4 regions of the Paenibacillus sp. BAC0078 genome follow, and region 1 is predicted to be linked to each of the others. Evidence: riboswitches for the same ligand, from Rfam matches in the RefSeq annotation. Region 1 holds a riboswitch; each other region holds the start of a gene.
The links. Region 1 has a riboswitch for cyclic di-GMP ahead of ACX1DY_RS21025 (PA14 domain-containing protein). Riboswitches for the same ligand answer to the same signal wherever they lie in the genome.

Region 1 (4,824 bases):
TACCGGCCGCAGCCAGGTGGAGATGATTCAGAGCCAGCTCGGCGCAGAGGTACCAATCATTGTGGAGCCTGAACGCCGCGACACCTTTCCGGCCATCGCCCTGACGGCTGCTTATCTGTATTCGATGAGCGGGGTGTCTCCAAGTGAGACTGTGGCTATTCTTCCGGTTGATCCGTATGTGGAGACTTCATTTTTTGATACAGTAATCCAGCTTGAGGCCACCATGCAGGAGAGCGGCGCGAATCTGGCGCTGATGGGCGTTGTCCCTGAGCTTGCTTCAGAGAAATACGGCTATATCATTCCTACCGGCGATCAGGCGGGGGCAAGCGGTTATATGCAGGTGAGCCACTTCCAGGAGAAGCCAGACCGTGTACTGGCTGAGGAGCTGATCAGCCGCGGCGCACTGTGGAACTGCGGCGTATTCGCCTTCCGGCTCGGATATCTGCTTGATATTTTGCAGCGGAAAGGGTTGCCTCTGAACTATGAGGAGTTGCAGAAGCAGTATAAATTGCTGGCTTCCATCAGCTTTGATTACGAAGTGGTAGAGAAGGAAGAGAATATTGTTGTACAGCCCTACGCCGGATTCTGGAAGGACCTGGGCACCTGGAATACACTGACCGAAGAAATGAGCAGCAACCATGTGGGCAAAGGTTTTGTGACCGCCGATTCCGAAGGAACCAGCCTGATCAATGAGCTTGATATTCCAATTACTGTAATTGGAGCCAAGGACCTGATTGTCGCTGCCAGCCCGGATGGCATCCTGGTAACCCATAAAGCGGAAAGCCCGCGCATTAAGGAAGTGCTGAAATCTTTTGAACAAAGACCGATGTATGAGGAACGCCGCTGGGGCCACTACAAGGTCATTGATTACGTGAAATATGATGAGGGCAATGAGGTGCTGACCAAGCGGATTTTCATATCCAAGGGTAAAAATATCAGCTATCAGCTCCACCACAAGCGCAGTGAAATCTGGACCATCGTCAGCGGTGAGGCAAGCATTGTGCTGAATGAGCAGAAGCATAATGTGAAAGCAGGGGACGTAGTCCGCATACCGGAAGGCACCAAACATGCGATTCTGGCTCTGACGGATGTGGAGTTTATTGAAGTCCAGACCGGCTCGGAGCTGGTGGAGGAGGACAATATTCGCATTACTCTGGACTGGGAAGATATCGCCCTGCATCAGTTCATTTCATAGGCGAATTAATCTATTTACCCAATTGTTACAAATCCAAAACAGGTATTAAGAACCATTTATTAAGAAAATTTCATTTTTACTCTAAACTATAAACTATTCGCGACGATACTTACGGTAAGAGGGATTATTCCTTCAAAACGATAAAGGCAAACCTATCGAAAGGTAGGGACGCAAAGCTATAGGGCCTTCGAAAGAGTGGCAGCCTGGCTACCGAAAGGAAGAAGAATGATGACAACTTACCGTAATTTTCGTTTTTTGAGTGCTGTTTTGTCCATTGCCCTGTTTATGACTGCATTAGGGATTGCGCCTTTATCCGCGAAGGCTGCCGCAAGTCCTTCAGCTCCGGTCAATCCCGACGCCTCCCCGGGGGCGGTCAAGCTGCTTAGCGATCTCTATTCCATTACAGGAAAAGGCATCATCACCGGACAGCATGACTACCTGGAGAGTCCCGATGAATTCAGTAACAAGCTTAAAGGAACAAGCGGACAATACGCTGCCCTTCACGGCTATGAGCTGGGCGTGATCAGCGGCCAATCGGAGAGCACTGCAGCCACGCAGCGCCGGAATGTAGTGAACAGCGCGATCAACTGGTATAAAAATGGCGGAATCGTCGCTATGACCTTCCATGAGCAATTGCCCGGCACTTCGTATCAATGGGCCAACGTCCAGAAGACTTTGAGCCAAGCGGACTTCGATAAGTATGTAACACCGGGAACCACTCAATACAACAGCCTGATCGCCGATCTGGACAAAGTAGCGGTCTCGCTCAAAAGCTTGCGGGATGCAGGGGTTCCAGTACTCTGGAGACCTTATCATGAAATGAACGGTAACTGGTTCTGGTGGGGTAAGAAAAACAACTTCCCTAAATTGTGGAATATTATGTATGACCGCTTTGTGGGCGTTCATAAATTAAACAACCTGCTGTGGGTATGGAACCCGAATGCCCCGAATGGTTGGGCCGATCCGTATGCCCTGACTTATCCGGGCGCTGACAAGGTAGACGTTCTTGCGGCAGACATATATGACAATGATTTTATGAATATTTATCATGACAGCCTGCTGAGCCTTGCTAACGGCAAACCTATTGCCATCGGTGAAAATGGTCAAATGCCAAGCACGGCAAAGCTGCAGCTATCCCAGAAAAACTGGGTATACATGATGAGCTGGGGCAAAATGCTCTACGAGAACAACAGTACCGATACAATTAAAAGCTTCATGAATGACAAATATACATTGACCCGTGACAAGTACAAAGCGGGACTGACACTGTCGCCAGCACCGACACCGACACCTACAGCAACGCCGACGCCGACACCAACGGCAACGCCAGCACCTACGGCAAAGCCGACGCCAACGGCAACACCGAGGCCAACAGCAGCAACGCCGACGCCGACGCCAACGCCGTACAGCGATGATGCGGCACAAGCGCCAACGCCAGTCTTGAATGGTCTTCAGGGTGAGTACTTCAAGAACATGACACTTTCAGGTACGCCTGTCCTGGTACGCAACGATGCTGCGGTCAACTTTAACTGGCGTCAGGCTGCACCTGACCCGGCGCTCGGTGTGGATGCCTTCTCCATCCGCTGGACCGGCAAGATCAAGCCTTCTTACAGTGAGACTTATCAATTCTATACCACCTCGGATGATGGTATCCGTGTCTATATTGACGGCACACCCGTAATCGACAGTTGGATGAAGCAGAGCGGAACCGAACGGACCGGAAGCATCGCCTTAAAGGCGGGTCAACTATACGATATCAAGGTTGAATATTACGAGAACGCGGGCGATGCCAATATCCGCCTGATGTGGCAAAGCCCAAGCCAGGCGAAGGTAACGGTTCCGGCCAGTGCCTTGTTTGTAAATACGCCGGCTGCCAGTGAAAGCACATCTTCATCGGAGATGGGTGCGGAGGCACCGGCAGCACCAGTACCGGCAACGACAGCAGTACCAACACCAGTATCGACACCAACGGTAATATCAACACCAGTACCAACAGCAACGCCAACACCAGTACCGACAGCAACAGCAACACCAGTATCGACACCAACAGCAGCGCCAGCACCAACTACAGTACCGGCTCCGACAGCAGCGCCAACCCCAACGCCGCCCGTCCTCAGTGCGCCAGCTCCGGCTGCGAACGGACTGCAGGCGGAATACTTCAATAATATGCAGCTGTCGGGTACTCCGGCATTGGTGCGCAACGATGCGGTGCTTGATTTCAACTGGCGTCTGGGCTCGCCGGACGCTGCAATCAGCAATGATTTCTTCTCTGTTCGCTGGAGCGGGAAGATCAAGCCGCTGTACAGTGAGACTTATTCTTTTTACACGACAACAGATGATGGTGTACGCGTTTGGGTCAATGGAACCCTTGTGATTGACAGTTGGACGAAGCAGAGCGGAACCGAACGTACAGGAAGCATAAGCCTGCAAGCCGGGCAGCTATATGAACTCAAAGTGGAGTATTACGAGAATCAAGGGGATGCAAAAGCACGGCTGATGTGGGAAAGTCCGAGTCAGGTTAAAGGGACGGTCCCGGCGAACGCACTTTTTCTTCCTTCCGCTTCCTAAGTGAATTACTGCTTAATTCATCACCGAACGCCGATACTGGTTAAGTCGTTACAATATTAAATCCTATAAAGCCCACTCTTAGTGGCCCTGCTCACCAGCAGGGCTACTAAGCTATAGCCGGCATTTGCCGCAGGAAGTATCGCCTGCACCAGGAGAGCTTTCATGGCAGATGCGGCTGGAGAAAGGAGATTACATTGAACACTTTTCGCAAGTACCGGTTATTTACGATTATTATTGTTATCCTTAGTCTTTCTTTAGTGCCTTGGACAGAGGCCCGAAGTCTCCCTGTATCCGGGAATGAGCTGGTTTCCGCAGAGGCCATCGCACCTGTTAATTCTGCGGCTTCCAAGGAAGCCGTAAGTCTTCTGGATTATCTCGCCAAGCTTAGCGGCAAAGGCATCGTTTCCGGCCAGCATGATTATCTGGAGAGTCCTGATGAGTATAGTAACGCGCTTAAAAACATCAGCGGGGAGTATGCGGTACTCCATGGCTATGAGTTTGGGGCCGTTAACAACCAGCCTGCTGGAACCATTGCCCGGCAGCGCCAGGCTGTTGTAGACAGTGCGATTAGATGGTATAAAGGCGGCGGCATCGTGGCGATGACCTTCCACCAGAGTCTCCCCGGAACCTCACCCGAGTGGGCCAATGTGCGTATGAACCTGAGCCAGGAGAAGTTTGACGCATATGTTACGCCGGGAACCCCGCAGTACAAGAGTCTGATAGCTGAGCTTGATGAAGTTGCCTTCTACCTGGGGGAGTTGCGCGATGCCGGAGTTCCGGTTCTATGGCGGCCTTACCATGAAATGAACGGGAACTGGTTCTGGTGGGGGCAGAAGGATAATTTCGCCGAGCTTTGGAATATAGCCTACGACCGTTTGGTGAACAAGCATAAGCTGAACAACCTGCTGTGGGTATGGAACCCGAATGCGCCCAATGAATGGGCAGACTCCTATGAACCCTACTATCCCGGGGCGGGTAAGGTTGACGTGCTGGCAGCGGATATTTATAACAATGATTTCAAGCAGTCTTATTATGAAAGCTTGCTTACGCTGGCGAACGGC
Region 2 (4,824 bases), on a different contig from region 1:
CTACAGGACCCAAAGGTATAGGATCATCATTGATCACCGTCTCATTATCCACAATTGTGCCAATTATCGTTGTTGGTGTTGGTGTTGGCTGTACCACTACCGGAGGAACAAATTCGACCGAGGTAGTGGGAGTTGGCGTTGGTGCTGCACTTGGTGCCGGTGTCGTGCTAGGCGTCGGCGATGTGCTTGGTGTTGGTGTCGACGTTGATGTCGCCGTTGGTGTTGGCGTCGACGTTGATGTCGCCGTTGGTGTTGGCGTCGACGTTGATGTCGCCGTTGGTGTTGGCGTTGACGTTGATGTCGCCGTTGGTGTTGGCGTTGACGTTGATGTCGCCGTTGGTGTTGGCGTTGACGTTGATGTCGCCGTTGGTGTTGGCGTCGACGTTGATGTCGCCGTTGGTGTTGGCGTCGACGTTGATGTCGCCGTTGGTGTCGGCGTTGATGTTGATGTCGGCGTTGGTGTCGGCGTCGGCGTTGGCGTCGGTGTCGGCGTCGACGTTGGTGTCGGCGTCGGCGTTGGTGTTGGTGTCGGCGTTAGTGTCGGCGTTGGTGTCGGCGTCGGCTCCGGCGTTAGTGTTGGCGTCGGCGTCGGCTCCGGCGTTAGTGTCGGCGTTGGCGTTGGCTCCGGCGTTGGCGTCGGCGTTGGTGTTGGCTCCGGCGTCGGTGTCGGCGTTGGTGTTGGTGTCGGCGTTGGTGTTGGTGTTGGCGTTGGTGTTGGTGTCGGCGTTGGCGTCAGCGTCGGCGTCGGCGTTGGTGTTGGTGTCGGTTTTGGCGTCGGCTCCGGCGTTGGTGTCGGCGTCGGCGTTGGCGTCGGTTTTGGCGTCGGTGTCGGTTTTGGCGTTTCCGTCGGTTTTGGCGTCGCCGTTGGTTTTGGTGTCGGCGTTGGTGTTGGCGTTTCCGTCGGTTTTGGCGTTGCCGTTGGTTTTGGCGTCGCCGTCGGTTTTGGCGTCGGCGTCGGCTTTGGCGTTTCCGTCGGTTTTGGCGTTTCCGTTGGTTTTGGCGTTGCCGTCGGTTTTGGCGTCGTCGTCGGTTTTGGCGTCGGCGTCGGCTTTGGCGTTTCCGTTGGTTTTGGCGTCGGCGTCGGCTTTGGCGTTTCCGTCGGTTTTGGCGTCCCCGTTGGTTTTGGCGTTTCCGTCGGTTTTGGCGTCAGCGTCGGCTTTGGCGTTTCCGTCGGTTTTGGCGTCGGCGTTGGCGTCGGTGTTGGCGTCGGCGTTGGCGTCGCACTCGGTGTCGGCGTTGGCGTTAAAGGCGGTTCCGTTCCCTGGTACGGATAATGGTGCATCTGCACATGGCCGTTGAACGATTTTGCAATGAGTGTGCCGTGCAGTTCCGCATAATCATAGTACACTTCGGCCCGTGGCGCTAATATGGTGCCATTAATGGTCGTGTTGCCGATTTTCAAATCAGTGGCTTCATAAAAATTAAATAATACCTTATTGGGATTGCTCCCATCAATTTGAAAGCTCGGGATTTTCACTGAGGTCCCGCTTACATTGATAACAACCGTTGCATTCCCCGTTATATTGAACACCATATTATTGGTCGCTGCCCAATCGGCTGCAGTCATATTTATAACATTGTAGGGCTTCGGGGCATTGATGGTTATTTTTCCGTAATCCCTGACAAAGGGCTGCGTCTGCGGCAATGCTGCCAGCTCGCTCGAACGCCCGATCAGAAACTGCTCCTCCGCTGCGAAATTAATCGGTGTATCTTTTCGCGAGCCCTCCTGAAGTGTAGTGCTTGAATCAGCCGTTAGAGTACCACCGTATACAGTTGTTCCATGAACCGTCCCATTCGAGAAAGTAATGTTCTTGCCGGCGATGAGCACGTCTCCGCCCGGGGCATCCTTGGATACACCGTACCCCTGCAAAGTAATATTCCCTGCGGCCGCGAGCCTTCCATGAATCTGATCGTATGACTGCGTAAAATCCCCAAAGATAAAAGCATTAAAATTGCCGGCTACCCCCAAAACCGGTGTAGGAGTATAGGGCATACTGGCCGCTGCTTTAACCTCCCATCCCCCAGTAATCACACTGCCTACTGTCAGCATTCCTGCCAATAGCAGAGCTGCTGTCTTTTGTATTCTTTTCTTCAATCGCATGCACCTCCTATTAATTACTCTATGATTTCAAGAAAAAACTATAACAACAAAAAGACCGCCAAGAAGGGTTAGCTTCACGGCGGCCGGACAATCATAACCTGTCTAGCAGGCTTTAGATTCCTGACTTTGCGTCCCGTTCTTTCGAACGGTTTGCGTTTTACATGATCGTATGATTTTTTAAGATTTCAGATAGTCTATGATATTTGTTACTTTTGACCTAATGTCAGTTTAGCCGCTTCACCTCCATATTGTCAATCTATTCCTTTTTATTTTTTTGGAAGCTTGGATGAGAAAATCCGCTGCAAACCGCTATGCATAAGGATTAACCAGCTTGACCCAGTCTGAAACAGTGTTCAACAACGGCGTATACGGTAGCTTCTTCTGCTTCATGTAATCTTCTCGTCATTTAAAATCACTAATTTTTATTATTAAAATTTAGTCTTTTTGGACTATTTGTCGAACATTGCTGCGTGAAGTCTATACACCCTTATAATGCAAAAAAACTGTCGCCAAAAGTTACCGGCAACAGTTTTTCATCGACATCTATGTATGCTATACGCGCTATCTTGTCCAGGCAATGCGGATATAGCGGGTTTGCATTTTATAACAGTTGCATCCAGCCAATCATGGACACCCAAAGCGGAATACTCAGGAGCAAACCAAATACCAAACCACGGCGGAGACTTCCTTCATGAATCATCACAATTCTCCTTTTGAGGTGCTTTATTTTTAAACTTCAATCTTTAATATTTCAATTTTAATATAAAATAATTCTTCCGATTTTATTGTGAAATTCATCACATTTATAGCGCTTGTTTTAAAATACTATTGATTATTTTTTGAAGGCCGGGTTACAATGCGAATATACGTTCTCTTTATGAGGTGATGAATCCCATGCATAGGGTGGAGAGTAAAGACAATATGCTGGTAAAAGCTTATATTATGCTGCCGCTGGTTGTATCGGCCTTTGAGCGCGATGCTGCCATTCTGTCCAAGGAGCTGCGAACCCCTGCCCCCTACATAGAGGTTCTTCATACTGCCGCGAACGCGGCAACCGCTGATCTGCGTGATGTGCGTGCTGAAATGAGAACACGGGGCGTCAAGGTCTACGAACAACTGCGGCGGGAGGACGGTATCGAGGTCAAATTTGTCTGCCGGGGGTATCATGAACGGATGCTGTTGCTGGACCATATCATTGCCACTCAGGCCACGAGCCATATGCGCAAATATCTGAGATTGGATATCTCCACCTCCTGGATGCGAAGCAGCTAAATGCCTTATTTTCTCACAAAAAAGGCCTCGCCATAAATGTCGGCAAGACCATGAGTGGATAACAATCACATTAACACCTTCCAATAGCCCAGTGTGCCAAGAATAACAACCAGCGCTACGGGATATAGAATTTTCCGGCTTACCTTATCCTTAAACGTAAAAAACAAACAAAGCATACATAGCCAAGCAATAAGAAGACTTCCCATTCCTTATGCATACGCCCTTTCCTGTGTATCCAGAGTAGCTCCTGGCGCAAGATTGCGCTCCGGAACATATATACAAAGATTACCCGCGAGCTACACCATTCATACCACTTAACAGCTTGGACAGCTCCGCAAAAGGCCATTACTCCCTCTCAGGAACAGGGTGCTCCCAGAAACTCAGCCGTCCTTTAGCAGGTATGGGGTTAGCAAGCAATGCGGCGCCTTCCAGCTTCCAGGCAAACCGCCCTTCAGCATAATCGCCAAAAATATATTCATTGCCGCCCGGCCAGCCCTCCACAGCATTCTCAGAAGTCACCTCATGGCAACCGGTCAGGCGGCATGTAGCAATAATGGCTCCGGCGGGCAGATTGTCAGCGGTGAATCCGTGCCGGGCCAATACCGATTTATACGGCTCTTGCCTGCACACGGACTTGTCTATGCCCTTCCCGGCATGAATAGCCAGCTCACCGCGATAAGCCGTTCTCCAGGAACGGGTTTCGAATTGCTTTTCTCCAAGAGCGATCAGTGTCGCCCAGGGCTGCCGGATCGTCAAGCACCTCATTGTGGCAAGGCTTCAGGATTTATGAATTTTAACCGTTCATTCTGCATGTAGGCTTCCCGCTTTCCAACGAATCCAATGATGTATAAGCTCTGGAATCATATAAAGATGAGGATTAACAATCATCCTATACATTGTAACAAAAAATAGAGCCGGGGCGCTTGTTCCCACATCAATTCCACCCGGGGAGGGCGAAGTAGACGGTTTTTCAAGCCCATATTGCTCTATCAGCCTATCTTCTGTTCCACTTTCAATAACAGTTCCTTCAGCTGCCGCGTAGATCAGATCAGGTTGTAAAAAGGCCGTTATAAGGATCAGGAAAGCTGTGAATAGGATTACGGATTTTTTCTTAGTGCTCATCATAACCATCCTTATTAACGGACTCATACCGCTGGCGGATTTCAAGGTTTTTGGCGTGATTATATAAATCCAAAGCCACAATCCCTCTGCGTGCAAGTTTTACAAAGAGAACAAATGCATATATCCCTAGTCCAGTGCATACCAGCCAAATCAAGAATGCAAATACACTAAATCCTCCGAAAAATATACCCGGCTGCGACACCATTTCTTCACGCTCCTATCCGTATTATCGTCGGCTCTTCCGAACTCAATACTGTTTAGTATATTGGATTTGGAACAATCTGTAAATGTCTCCGCAAGTCCGTAAACTGTGCATAAAGGTCTAGGCA
Region 3 (4,824 bases), on a different contig from region 1:
TATTTAGGGGGAACTTTTATGATGGCATGGATGAACAGGCTTCCTTTAAAACAAAGAATTATTGCCGGATGTTACCTGATCGCCGCTTTATTCGCTGTTCCTGTTCTGATCACACTCATTGTGATGGGCAAAATCATTATCGGCTTTATTTTAGTAGCGGTACTGGCAGCCTTAACCTATCCTCTTGCACGCGTTGTTGAGAGAACGCTTACATCTTCGTTCGAAGACATCTCCAACGTAACTCATACCATAGCCAAAGGGGATTTTACCAGCCGCGCTGACGAAAACGGCTCCATGGGCGACATTAGCCGTTCCTTCAATACCATGATCGACAAGCTGAAGAAGATTCTCACCGAAGCGTCGCAGATCACCCGCCAAGTCATGGATGCGAGCCGTGGCATTGAAGACAAGAACCAGAACCTGAAGCTTGTGATGGCCCAGGTTGCCTCCTCCTCCAATGAGCTGGCTCTTGGCGCTAATGAAATCTCTGTAGATATCGCAGATATGACAGAGTCGATCAAGGATATAGAAACGAAGGTTTCCAATTACACAAGCTCCACCAAGGAAATGAACAGACGCTCCGTACATACGCTGGAATTGGTTGAAAAAGGCCGTCAGTCAGTAGATACGCAAGCGGAAGGCATGCGTAAAAATATACAAGCCACCCAAAAGGTAGCCGACACGATTGAAGCACTCTCACAAAATGCCCGCGGCATCACGATGATCACCAAGACGATAACGGAAATCGCCGAGCAGACGAACCTGCTGTCGCTCAACGCTTCCATTGAAGCCGCCCGTGCAGGCGAGCATGGCCGGGGATTCGCTGTGGTGGCGCAGGAGGTCCGCAAGCTTGCCGAGGAATCCACCTCCTCGACCAAAGAGGTGTTCAGTCTGGTGCGCAGCATTGAGAGCGACATCAAGCAGGCGATTGAGCATATTGCCATCAACGAGGAAGTCGTTCAAGTACAGAATGAAATGATCATTGAAACGGCTAATATTTTCGCTCAAATTGTGCAAAGCGTTCAATACATAACCGAGCAAATCGCTTCATTCTCTGCTGAAAGCGACCTTATGCTGGAGAGTGCGCTCAAAATTTCCGGAGCCATCGAAAATATCTCCGCAATTACCGAGCAGACAGCCGCAGGCACCGAAGAGGTCTCCGCATCTATGAACGAACAGATCAATGCCCTCAAGTCCGTTGCCGAAGAGACAGAAAAGATGACCCAAGCTGTATTCCAGTTGCAAAAAACAATCCATATTTTCAAATTTTAGGCGTCCCCTGCAATGCTGCCGCTTGAGCAAAAAATGCTCATGCGGCAGTTTTTTTGTGTTTACAATTTCCTTGATGTAATATTCACCAAATGCTGAATTTTCGCAGTATAAAATGATAATTTCAATTTGCATTTATATCTGGATAAGCTGAGCTTGGAAAATGAATCCAAAGGACGATAGTGCCGCAAGGAATGCTTGTACGATTACGATTAGCAACTGGGAGTCTAAGTATTCCCACAGTTACGGCCATCCTCCGTGATAACTATCAATAGCACCATGGTCCGGCATTTCAAATCCCGTTTGCATTTTAGGACTTTTTCACCTGGGACTTTATTATTTTATTTCCTGCATTAATATTCACTTGGCATGCAAATCAATAAATGTCGTTAATCGTTATATTCGTCAAATTTCGAGCTTATTTGATCAAATATATTGACAAAAGCAGCGCTAGGAATATATTGTAAAGTAAAATTATGCTTTATTTCATTAATAAAAATATATTGGCAAAATTCTCCGAAAGGGAATGACGCAAAGCCATGGATCTACAGTCTCATGCTTCCCGGGACCATGACAGCCAGGTTGCTTAAGAACCGGAACGTCTGTATTATGTTTCTCTCGTTCAACATGGTTATTTAGCAGCTGCCTGTGCTCCTTCTGAGTGCAGGTTTTCTATTTAAGCTAAATAAATAATAACATTGGGTGGGGTGGATTTTCTGAAAACAGTCGCAGATTATATGGCTCAGGCACTACGAAACCTCGGTGTAACACATTCTTTTGGCATAATCGGCAAGTCTATTTGTCCTGTAGTTCTGAAGATGGTTGATCATGGCATTGAGTTTATTCCCGGAAGACATGAATCCAGTTCTGGGTTCGAAGCCGCAGGTTATGCTCTAAAAACCGGCGGCCTTGGAGTGGCCTTCGGCACCTCCGGTCCAGGCGGAACCAATCTGCTTACCGCCGCAGCGCATGCCAAGGCAAACAACCTTCCTGTGCTGTTCATTACCGGCCATCAATCCATCAAGGAGCTGGGGATTCCCCAGTGTCAGGATTCTTCGAACTATCTTGCCGATCTGGCGGATATGTTCAGACCCGCAACTCTGTTCAGCAAGCTGGTTGAACGCGGAGATCATTTCAGCACCATATTTAATCATGCCATTTCGACGGCTTTAAGCGGCAAGCGGGGTCCTGTCCACCTGTGCATCCCTTTTGATGTGCAGACAGAACTCCTTGAAGAGTGCCGGATTGTGATCCCTGAACGGGAGAGTCTGATCAGCCACAGTAATTTCGAGCGGGTGATCTCGGCTATCAATCAATCCAGCCATCCCCTCATCATTGCCGGCAAAGGTGTCAACCGCTCCGGAGCGCATAAAGAGCTGGTTCAGCTCGCAGAGATGTTCAATATTCCTGTTGTGACTTCTCCTGGGGGCAAAGGCGCTATTGCCTGGGATCATCCGTTATATCACGGTCCAATCGGTGTCGGCGGCTGCAAGCATGGCGATGATTTGTTGAACCGCAGCGATTTGTTCATCGTGCTCGGTTCGCGGCTGAGCGATATGACCATCTGCAATCTCAAGGCGGAGAACCATCCGCAGACCTTGATTCAATTTGATGTCGATCCTACGTTTGTCGGGAAAATATTAAACTCTCCCACCATTTCTGTCAGCGGCGATTTGCGTGATAATCTGGCGTTCTATCTGCAAAATGTCGATACCAGCAGCATTCCGGCACGTCAACCGGAGACATCCCCGCGTTATACAGAGGAGCTTCCTGTATTGTCCAAGCTTTCTCTCGCTTCGGTAATGAGCACACTGAGCGAACAGCTCCCTTATAACAACACCCTCTTTGTTGATGACGGCAGCCATGGCTTCCATGCTGTGAAGTGGTACAACGTGAAGAAACCGGGCAGCTTTGTCTTTGATGCCTATTTTGCTTGCATGGGCAATTCAATTGGCATGGCTATAGGCGCAAAGGTAGCCTCACCTGAAGAAACCATTGTCTGCATTACCGGCGACGGATGCTTTATGATGCTCGGGGCGGAAATCAACACAGCAGTGTGCAAGGATATCCCCGTCATCTTTATCGTAGTGAACAATATGCAGCTCGATATGGCATTAAAGGGCATGCAAAAAACCACGGGCCGAATTGACGGTTCCCTCTTTGAGGTTCCAATGGATGCGGTAAAATTCGCCGAATCGCTGGGCGCTACGGGCTATAGATGCGAAACTGCAGAACAGTTTACTTCAGCTCTGAATGAAGCAGTAGCATCGAACCGTGTCGCTGTCATTGAGCTGTTTACTGACCGTGACGAAGTGCCTCCTACGGCCCACCGTACCTTGAACCTCAACTAAGAAGAACCATCTGCACCATCAACCTATAGGGGGCATCTCTGTGAAGAATATCAACAGTGGTTTTGAGCATTTCTCCAATCTGTCCGGCGATTATGGCGCCAAGGCGCTGGCTCCGGTTAAAGAGCATTTTCCCGAATTGGCTGAGTTTATTATGGGCAATGCCTACGGCGATATTTTCCAGCGTACTGCGATCGGTTCTGATTGGAAGGAAATCGCCGTCATATCCTCGCTGATTACGATGGGACAGTACGAGCAGTTGGGAGTCCATTACGTGATGGCGCTCCGGGTGGGAATGACCGTGGAGCAGATTAAGGGCATTTTGCTGCACTTGGTGCCGGTTATAGGCGCTCCAAGAGTCATTTCGGCCTTTAATGTGCTGCTCGACACACTGGAGGAAATCAAATAAGTTCTTTTGCGACAAAATTATACATTATTCGACTTTATTCTTGCATTACAGTTAAAATTATGGTTATATTTAAAGGGAAAATATCCCAAAACCAAGGTTTTAATGTCGATTTTCGACATATAAATATAAGTTTTTTGAATTTTAATACTTATGCTTCACACAATTTAATTACTTGGGAGAGATCAGCAAATGGGAAAATTTATTTTGAACACCGATTCTGTTAAAAAGGTCATTAAAATTGAACTGGAAGGTACTTTCTCAAACGACGATGGCCTTAAGTCAATCCAGGCTTATCAGCAAACCATCAATCCAATTACACCTGCTGAATATGCACTTGACATTGACTGCAGAAAGCTGAATGTAACCGCTCCTGATGTTGTGCCTTTGCTGGAAAGCTGCTTCGTAATGTTCAAGGCTGACGGATTTGATAAAGTGAGCCTTACTCTGGAAAATAACCCGATCCTCAAAATGCAGCTTGCCCGTCTGGGCCGCAAGGCAGGACTTGAAAACCTGGAGATCATTTCGACTGTTTCTGCTTAATTAAATATTTCCGAAGCAAGTTTTGTTCGAAGAGAAGTATCAGGAAGTTTATTCTCACAAAACTTTGAGGAGGATTAATATGGCCGGAATTCGAATTAAGGACATTGATATCTATCATCCAAGCAAAAAGATTGGCAATGACTTTTTCATACAGCATTTTGATGAAAAGGGTATTGATATCCGTGGTCTTCTGGCTACTCTGGGCCGTGAAAGCCGCTACAGCATTGATAGCAAGGATGAGAACTCTCTGACAATGGC
Region 4 (4,824 bases), on a different contig from region 1:
GAAAAACGCCGGGCCCGCTGGTTCCGCAGGTTCAGAAACTTTGCCCAAAGCGCTGCAATGACAGGTTGTCCTCTCCCGTTTACGAAACGCGGAGCACAATAGATAACGTTTCTGCCTATTACAAAAAAGAACTTTGAGAGAGGGATGAACAAATGAACATCAAAAAAACACTGGGCCTCGGCGTTGTCTCGGCAGCGCTTGGCCTGACCCTGGTCGGCGGGGGAACCTTCGCTTACTTTAGCGACACTGCAACAAGTTCAGCTTCTTTTAACAACGGAACACTGAGCCTGACTTCTGATCCCGCTGTCATCGTTGATCTCAGCAATCTGAAGCCGGGAGATTTGATCACCAGAGATTTCAAGCTGAAAAATGACGGCTCGCTGGATATTCCCAAGGTATTGCTGAAGACCACCTCCGTAGTGACGGATACGAACAACAACAACGGAAACCACAATCTCAAGGATGATATTATCGTTACCTTCCTGAATAACAACGACAAAAGACAGCCGGAAATCCTGGTGATCTCACTCGCCGATCTGGAGAGCGAAACCCCCGATCTAGTCGCCAGAAAGATACTCGGCACTATCCTGGGCGGTGAGAAATCAGGAATTAAAGCAGGCACCGAGGATAAGCTGACTGTGCAATTCGCCTTCAAGGAAACCTTCCAGCCGCAGAACTACTACCAGGGCGACAAGCTGAAGCTCACCTGGAACTTCGAAGCCAGCCAAGGGGCCGGCGAGTTTAAATAAGCACACACACATAAAATAATCGAGGAGGATTCACATTATGGGTATTAAAAAAACACTGGGCTTCGGTATTGCGTCGGCGGCTTTGGGATTATCTTTGATCGGGGGAGGCACCTTCGCTTACTTCAGCGACACTGCGCAGAGCACAGCAACCTTTGCTGCCGGCACGCTGGACCTGAACACCATTCCAACAGAGATCGTTAATCTCAGCAACCTCAAGCCAGGCGATATTGCGGTGCGCAACTTCACACTGCAGAACAGCGGAACACTGGATATCAAAGAGCTGAAGCTCGCCAGTGCATACACAGTAACCGATGCAGGAACGAATAACGGTGCGCAGGATCTCGGGGATCATTTTAAAGTGAAGCTCCTCAAAGACACCTATGTCAGCGGCGATATTACCAATTATGTTCTCGGGGAGATTTCGCTCAAGGATTTGAAAAATACGTCAAACTATGATTTGATCAGCACAGGCGCAATCCCTGGCGGCATCAGTGCCGGACAATCCAAGGTGTTCAAGGTAGCCTTCGTATTTGTCGACAACGGTCAGGATCAGAACGTGTTCCAGGGGGATAAATTGTCCCTCACCTGGACATTCAACGCCAAACAAGGCCCCGGTGAATTGAAATAAGCCTCATCTCGCGCAAAAACGGCGTATCCTCCCTCATCCGGGCGGGGTATGCCGTTTTTCTTCCTGCTCACCGCTTTGCTGAAGCATTGATTTTTGTCCGTTATGCGAAAATTTGTTATACTGTTAACAAAAAATGCGGAGGGGCGTTTAATCGTGCCGGATAATATGGGTAGCCGCATCCATCAACTCCGTCTGGAAAAAGGCTTGTCCTTATCCGAGCTGGCTGACAAGGCTGATGTGGCGAAATCATACTTAAGCAATGTTGAAAGAAATATTCAATCCAACCCCTCAATTCAATTCATTGAAAAAATCGCCGATGCGCTTCAGGTTTCCATCCATAATCTCCTCTATGGCGAGCCCGCAGATACGGAAGAGCCGCCCCTGGACGGCGAATGGTTCCGGCTCGTTCAGGAAGCTATGGCCTCAGGCATAAGCAAACGGGAATTCAAAGAGTTTCTGGATTATCAAAAATGGCGGCTGGAGCAGAAGGATGGGTAGTTCGAGAAATATAAGGATACAGTATAGTGTGATACTTATACTTTCTCATAATTGCAGAAAAGGACACAGCGCATTCCGCTGTGCCCTTTTCCGTATATATCCCTGCATCGAAAACGCCCTACATGACCTGCAATGCCTTCTCGCCCAATGCCTTCTCACTGAAAAACCGGCGGATTTCCTCCGCCCCGATGCCCGCCTTCCTGGCCGACATCAGCAAATGCACCCATTCTAAATCCAGATCAACTGCCTGCAGTTCCCCATTATTCCCCTGGTTGGACTTTTCCAAGATATCTCCTCCTAGAATATTTGCGTCCCCAGGCAGTCCGGCCGTCGTAGTATTTCTACATTAGACCCGAGACTTTGTGCCCCTGCCTTTCAGCAGGTTTACCCTTTACTGGACCCTTTACATGAAAGGATCTGGCTAGAAACCAATGTAACCGTTACCCGCAATAACATTATACAGAATCTCACATAAGAAGTGTGTCGATTTTCGGATTTTTTTTTGCTAAGTCGTGCAAAAGATTAGCTTTTTTTGCAAGGCTTTGTCCGGGTAATAAAGCTTGCGGGACTGACCATGAATTGCATCATAGCAAACGATATCCGTTCTTCATCATTTATGGGCTGAATCATGCCGTTTTGCGAACGGATTGCACGAAAGTATGAATTGATTACGCGGCTTGAAAGTAGCACAATAGGAGAGAAATGAAACCGCAAACATTGCAGCTCCACCGGGCGCTGACGCCTAGTGCCACAAGTGGGGTTCATCCGTTGGGAGGATGCATTCATGGCAGTCAAAGAGCCCTATAACGAAACCATTTGGAGTAAATATCACGGACCCAATCTGGGCTACATTCAGGAAAAATATGAACAGTTTGTTAAGGACCCCGCTTCAGTAGAGCATCATTACCGCGAGCTTTTTACGGTTTACGGACCTCCTCCGCTTACCCCGGATGCTTTGCCGGCTCCGAAGCCTGCGCTTTCGGGAGATACGGAGTGGCTCAGAAAAGCCGTAAGAGCTTCCAAGCTGATTGCCAATATCCGTATATATGGCCATATGGCCGCTAATATTGACCCGCTTGTCCGGGGGAACAATCCGATGGCGAAATGGCTCGAATACGAAACCTATGACCTCACCCGCGAAGACCTGACTGCGCTGCCCGCATCGCTGATCTGGGAGAATGCACCGGATGATGTCAAGACCGCCTGGGATGCCGTTCACCGGATGCGCCAGGCCTATACCCGGACCATAGCCTATGAATTCGGGCATGTGCACGAAGAGCAGGAGCTGCGCTGGCTGAACAGCCAGGCAGAGTCCACCAGCTCGCCCGCACCCTTGACGAGCAGCGAGCGCAAGGATCTGCTGAACCGCCTGATTCAGGTGGAGCAGTTCGAAACCTTCCTGCACAAAACCTTTGTCGGCCAGAAGCGCTTCAGCCTGGAAGGCAATGACGCTCTGGTGCCGATGCTTGATGAGATTGTCCGCGCTGCCGCGCATGATGGTGCAGAGCATATCCTGATGGGCATGGCCCACCGTGGACGGCTGAATGTGCTGGCGCATATCCTGGGCAAGCCTTATGAGATTATTTTCTCGGAATTCCACCATTCTCCGAACAAGGAGCTGTTCCCGTCCGAGGGCTCCATGGGGATCAACTATGGCTGGACCGGAGATGTCAAATACCATCTGGGCGCCGACCGCGCCGTTCATGAAGGGGAGACGGTGCGCACCCGGATCACGCTGGCCAACAACCCAAGCCATCTGGAGTTCGTCAACCCTGTCGTTGAAGGCTTTACGCGCGCAGCCCAGGAGGACCGGAATACGGCGGGATTGCCAAGTCTTGATACCAACAAGGCTATGGCTGTACTGATGCACGGAGATGCCGCTTTTCCGGGTGAAGGCATTGTTGCAGAGACGTTGAATATCGGCAAGCTGAGTGGATACACCAACGGCGGCACGGTGCATATTATCGTCAATAACCGGATTGGCTTTACGACCGAAAGTGAAGATTCCCGGTCCACCCATTATGCCAGCGACCTTGCCAAAGGCTACGAAATTCCGGTTGTCCATGTCAATGCGGATGATCCCGAAGCCTGCATTGCTGCCGTCCGGCTGGCCTGCGCTTACCGCAATCAGTTCAAGAAGGATTTCCTGATCGACTTGATCGGCTACCGCCGTCATGGCCATAATGAGATGGATGATCCGGAAACGACACAGCCGCTCGTATACGGCAAAGTGCGCAACCATCCTACAGTCTATCGTATATATGCAGAGCGCCTGCAGCGTGAGAAGATCGTTACAGCAGACGAAGTGAAGCAAATGAACAGCGCAGCAGAGAACGTGCTGCAGCAAGCCTTCGATCACATGAAGGAAGGCAAGCACAAGAGCGGAGAGGCCAAAACCTCCGTGCAACTGCTGACGGATACCCCTCAACCGCAGACCACAGCGGTTCCGCTCAGCAGTCTGCAGCAGATAAACCGCGAGCTGCTGACAGTACCAGACGGCTTCAAGGTCTATCCGAAGCTGGAACGGATTCTGCAGCGCCGCAAGGATGCGCTGAATGACGGGGAACGGGTAGACTGGGCGCTGGCGGAAGCCCTGGCTTTCGCCAGTATCCTGAAAGACGGCACACCGATTCGTCTGAGCGGCCAGGATTCCCAGCGCGGCACCTTCGCTCATCGCCATCTCGTTCTGCATGACAGTGACACAGGCGCCCTGTTCTCTCCGCTGCATCAGCTAAGCGATGCCAAGGCCTCCTTCGGCGTGTACAACAGCCCGCTGTCGGAAGCATCAGTGCTGGGTTACGAGTACGGCTACAACGTGTTCGCCCCGGAAACCTTCGTGCTCTGGGAAGCGCAGTACGGTGATTTTGCCAACGCCGCGCAGGTGATTATCGACCAGTTCATTTCCGCCGGACGTGCCAAATGGACACAGCGCAGCAATCTGACCATCCT

Region 2: it holds a riboswitch for cyclic di-GMP, as region 1 does, so the genes downstream of both, ACX1DY_RS18595 (choice-of-anchor A family protein) here and ACX1DY_RS21025 (PA14 domain-containing protein) in region 1, are expected to answer to the same signal.
Region 3: it holds a riboswitch for cyclic di-GMP, as region 1 does, so the genes downstream of both, ACX1DY_RS11050 (thiamine pyrophosphate-binding protein) here and ACX1DY_RS21025 (PA14 domain-containing protein) in region 1, are expected to answer to the same signal.
Region 4: it holds a riboswitch for cyclic di-GMP, as region 1 does, so the genes downstream of both, ACX1DY_RS18015 (anti-repressor SinI family protein) here and ACX1DY_RS21025 (PA14 domain-containing protein) in region 1, are expected to answer to the same signal.

The regions. Positions count from the first base shown of each region.
Region 1 is NZ_JBTLRW010000012.1:66,639-71,462, reverse strand. Features, by position in the region: gene ACX1DY_RS21030 (sugar phosphate nucleotidyltransferase) at 1-1,195, shown strand, start outside; cyclic di-GMP riboswitch class I at 1,331-1,410, shown strand; gene ACX1DY_RS21025 (PA14 domain-containing protein) at 1,424-3,763, shown strand; gene ACX1DY_RS21020 (glycosyl hydrolase) at 3,958-4,824, shown strand, end outside.
Region 2 is NZ_JBTLRW010000009.1:245,563-250,386, reverse strand. Features, by position in the region: gene ACX1DY_RS18595 (choice-of-anchor A family protein) at 1-2,095, opposite strand, end outside; cyclic di-GMP riboswitch class I at 2,177-2,266, opposite strand; gene ACX1DY_RS18590 (hypothetical protein) at 2,996-3,373, shown strand; gene ACX1DY_RS18585 (ASCH domain-containing protein) at 3,719-4,138, opposite strand; gene ACX1DY_RS18580 (hypothetical protein) at 4,175-4,495, opposite strand; gene ACX1DY_RS18575 (hypothetical protein) at 4,485-4,700, opposite strand.
Region 3 is NZ_JBTLRW010000004.1:364,134-368,957, reverse strand. Features, by position in the region: gene ACX1DY_RS11055 (methyl-accepting chemotaxis protein) at 22-1,272, shown strand; cyclic di-GMP riboswitch class I at 1,765-1,859, shown strand; gene ACX1DY_RS11050 (thiamine pyrophosphate-binding protein) at 1,977-3,620, shown strand; gene ACX1DY_RS11045 (carboxymuconolactone decarboxylase family protein) at 3,661-4,026, shown strand; gene ACX1DY_RS11040 (hypothetical protein) at 4,216-4,566, shown strand; gene ACX1DY_RS11035 (3-oxoacyl-[acyl-carrier-protein] synthase III C-terminal domain-containing protein) at 4,646-4,824, shown strand, end outside.
Region 4 is NZ_JBTLRW010000009.1:117,317-122,140, reverse strand. Features, by position in the region: gene sipW (signal peptidase I SipW) at 1-61, shown strand, start outside; gene ACX1DY_RS18030 (TasA family protein) at 153-749, shown strand; gene ACX1DY_RS18025 (TasA family protein) at 787-1,377, shown strand; gene ACX1DY_RS18020 (helix-turn-helix domain-containing protein) at 1,543-1,875, shown strand; gene ACX1DY_RS18015 (anti-repressor SinI family protein) at 1,994-2,161, opposite strand; cyclic di-GMP riboswitch class I at 2,190-2,274, opposite strand; gene ACX1DY_RS18010 (2-oxoglutarate dehydrogenase E1 component) at 2,660-4,824, shown strand, end outside.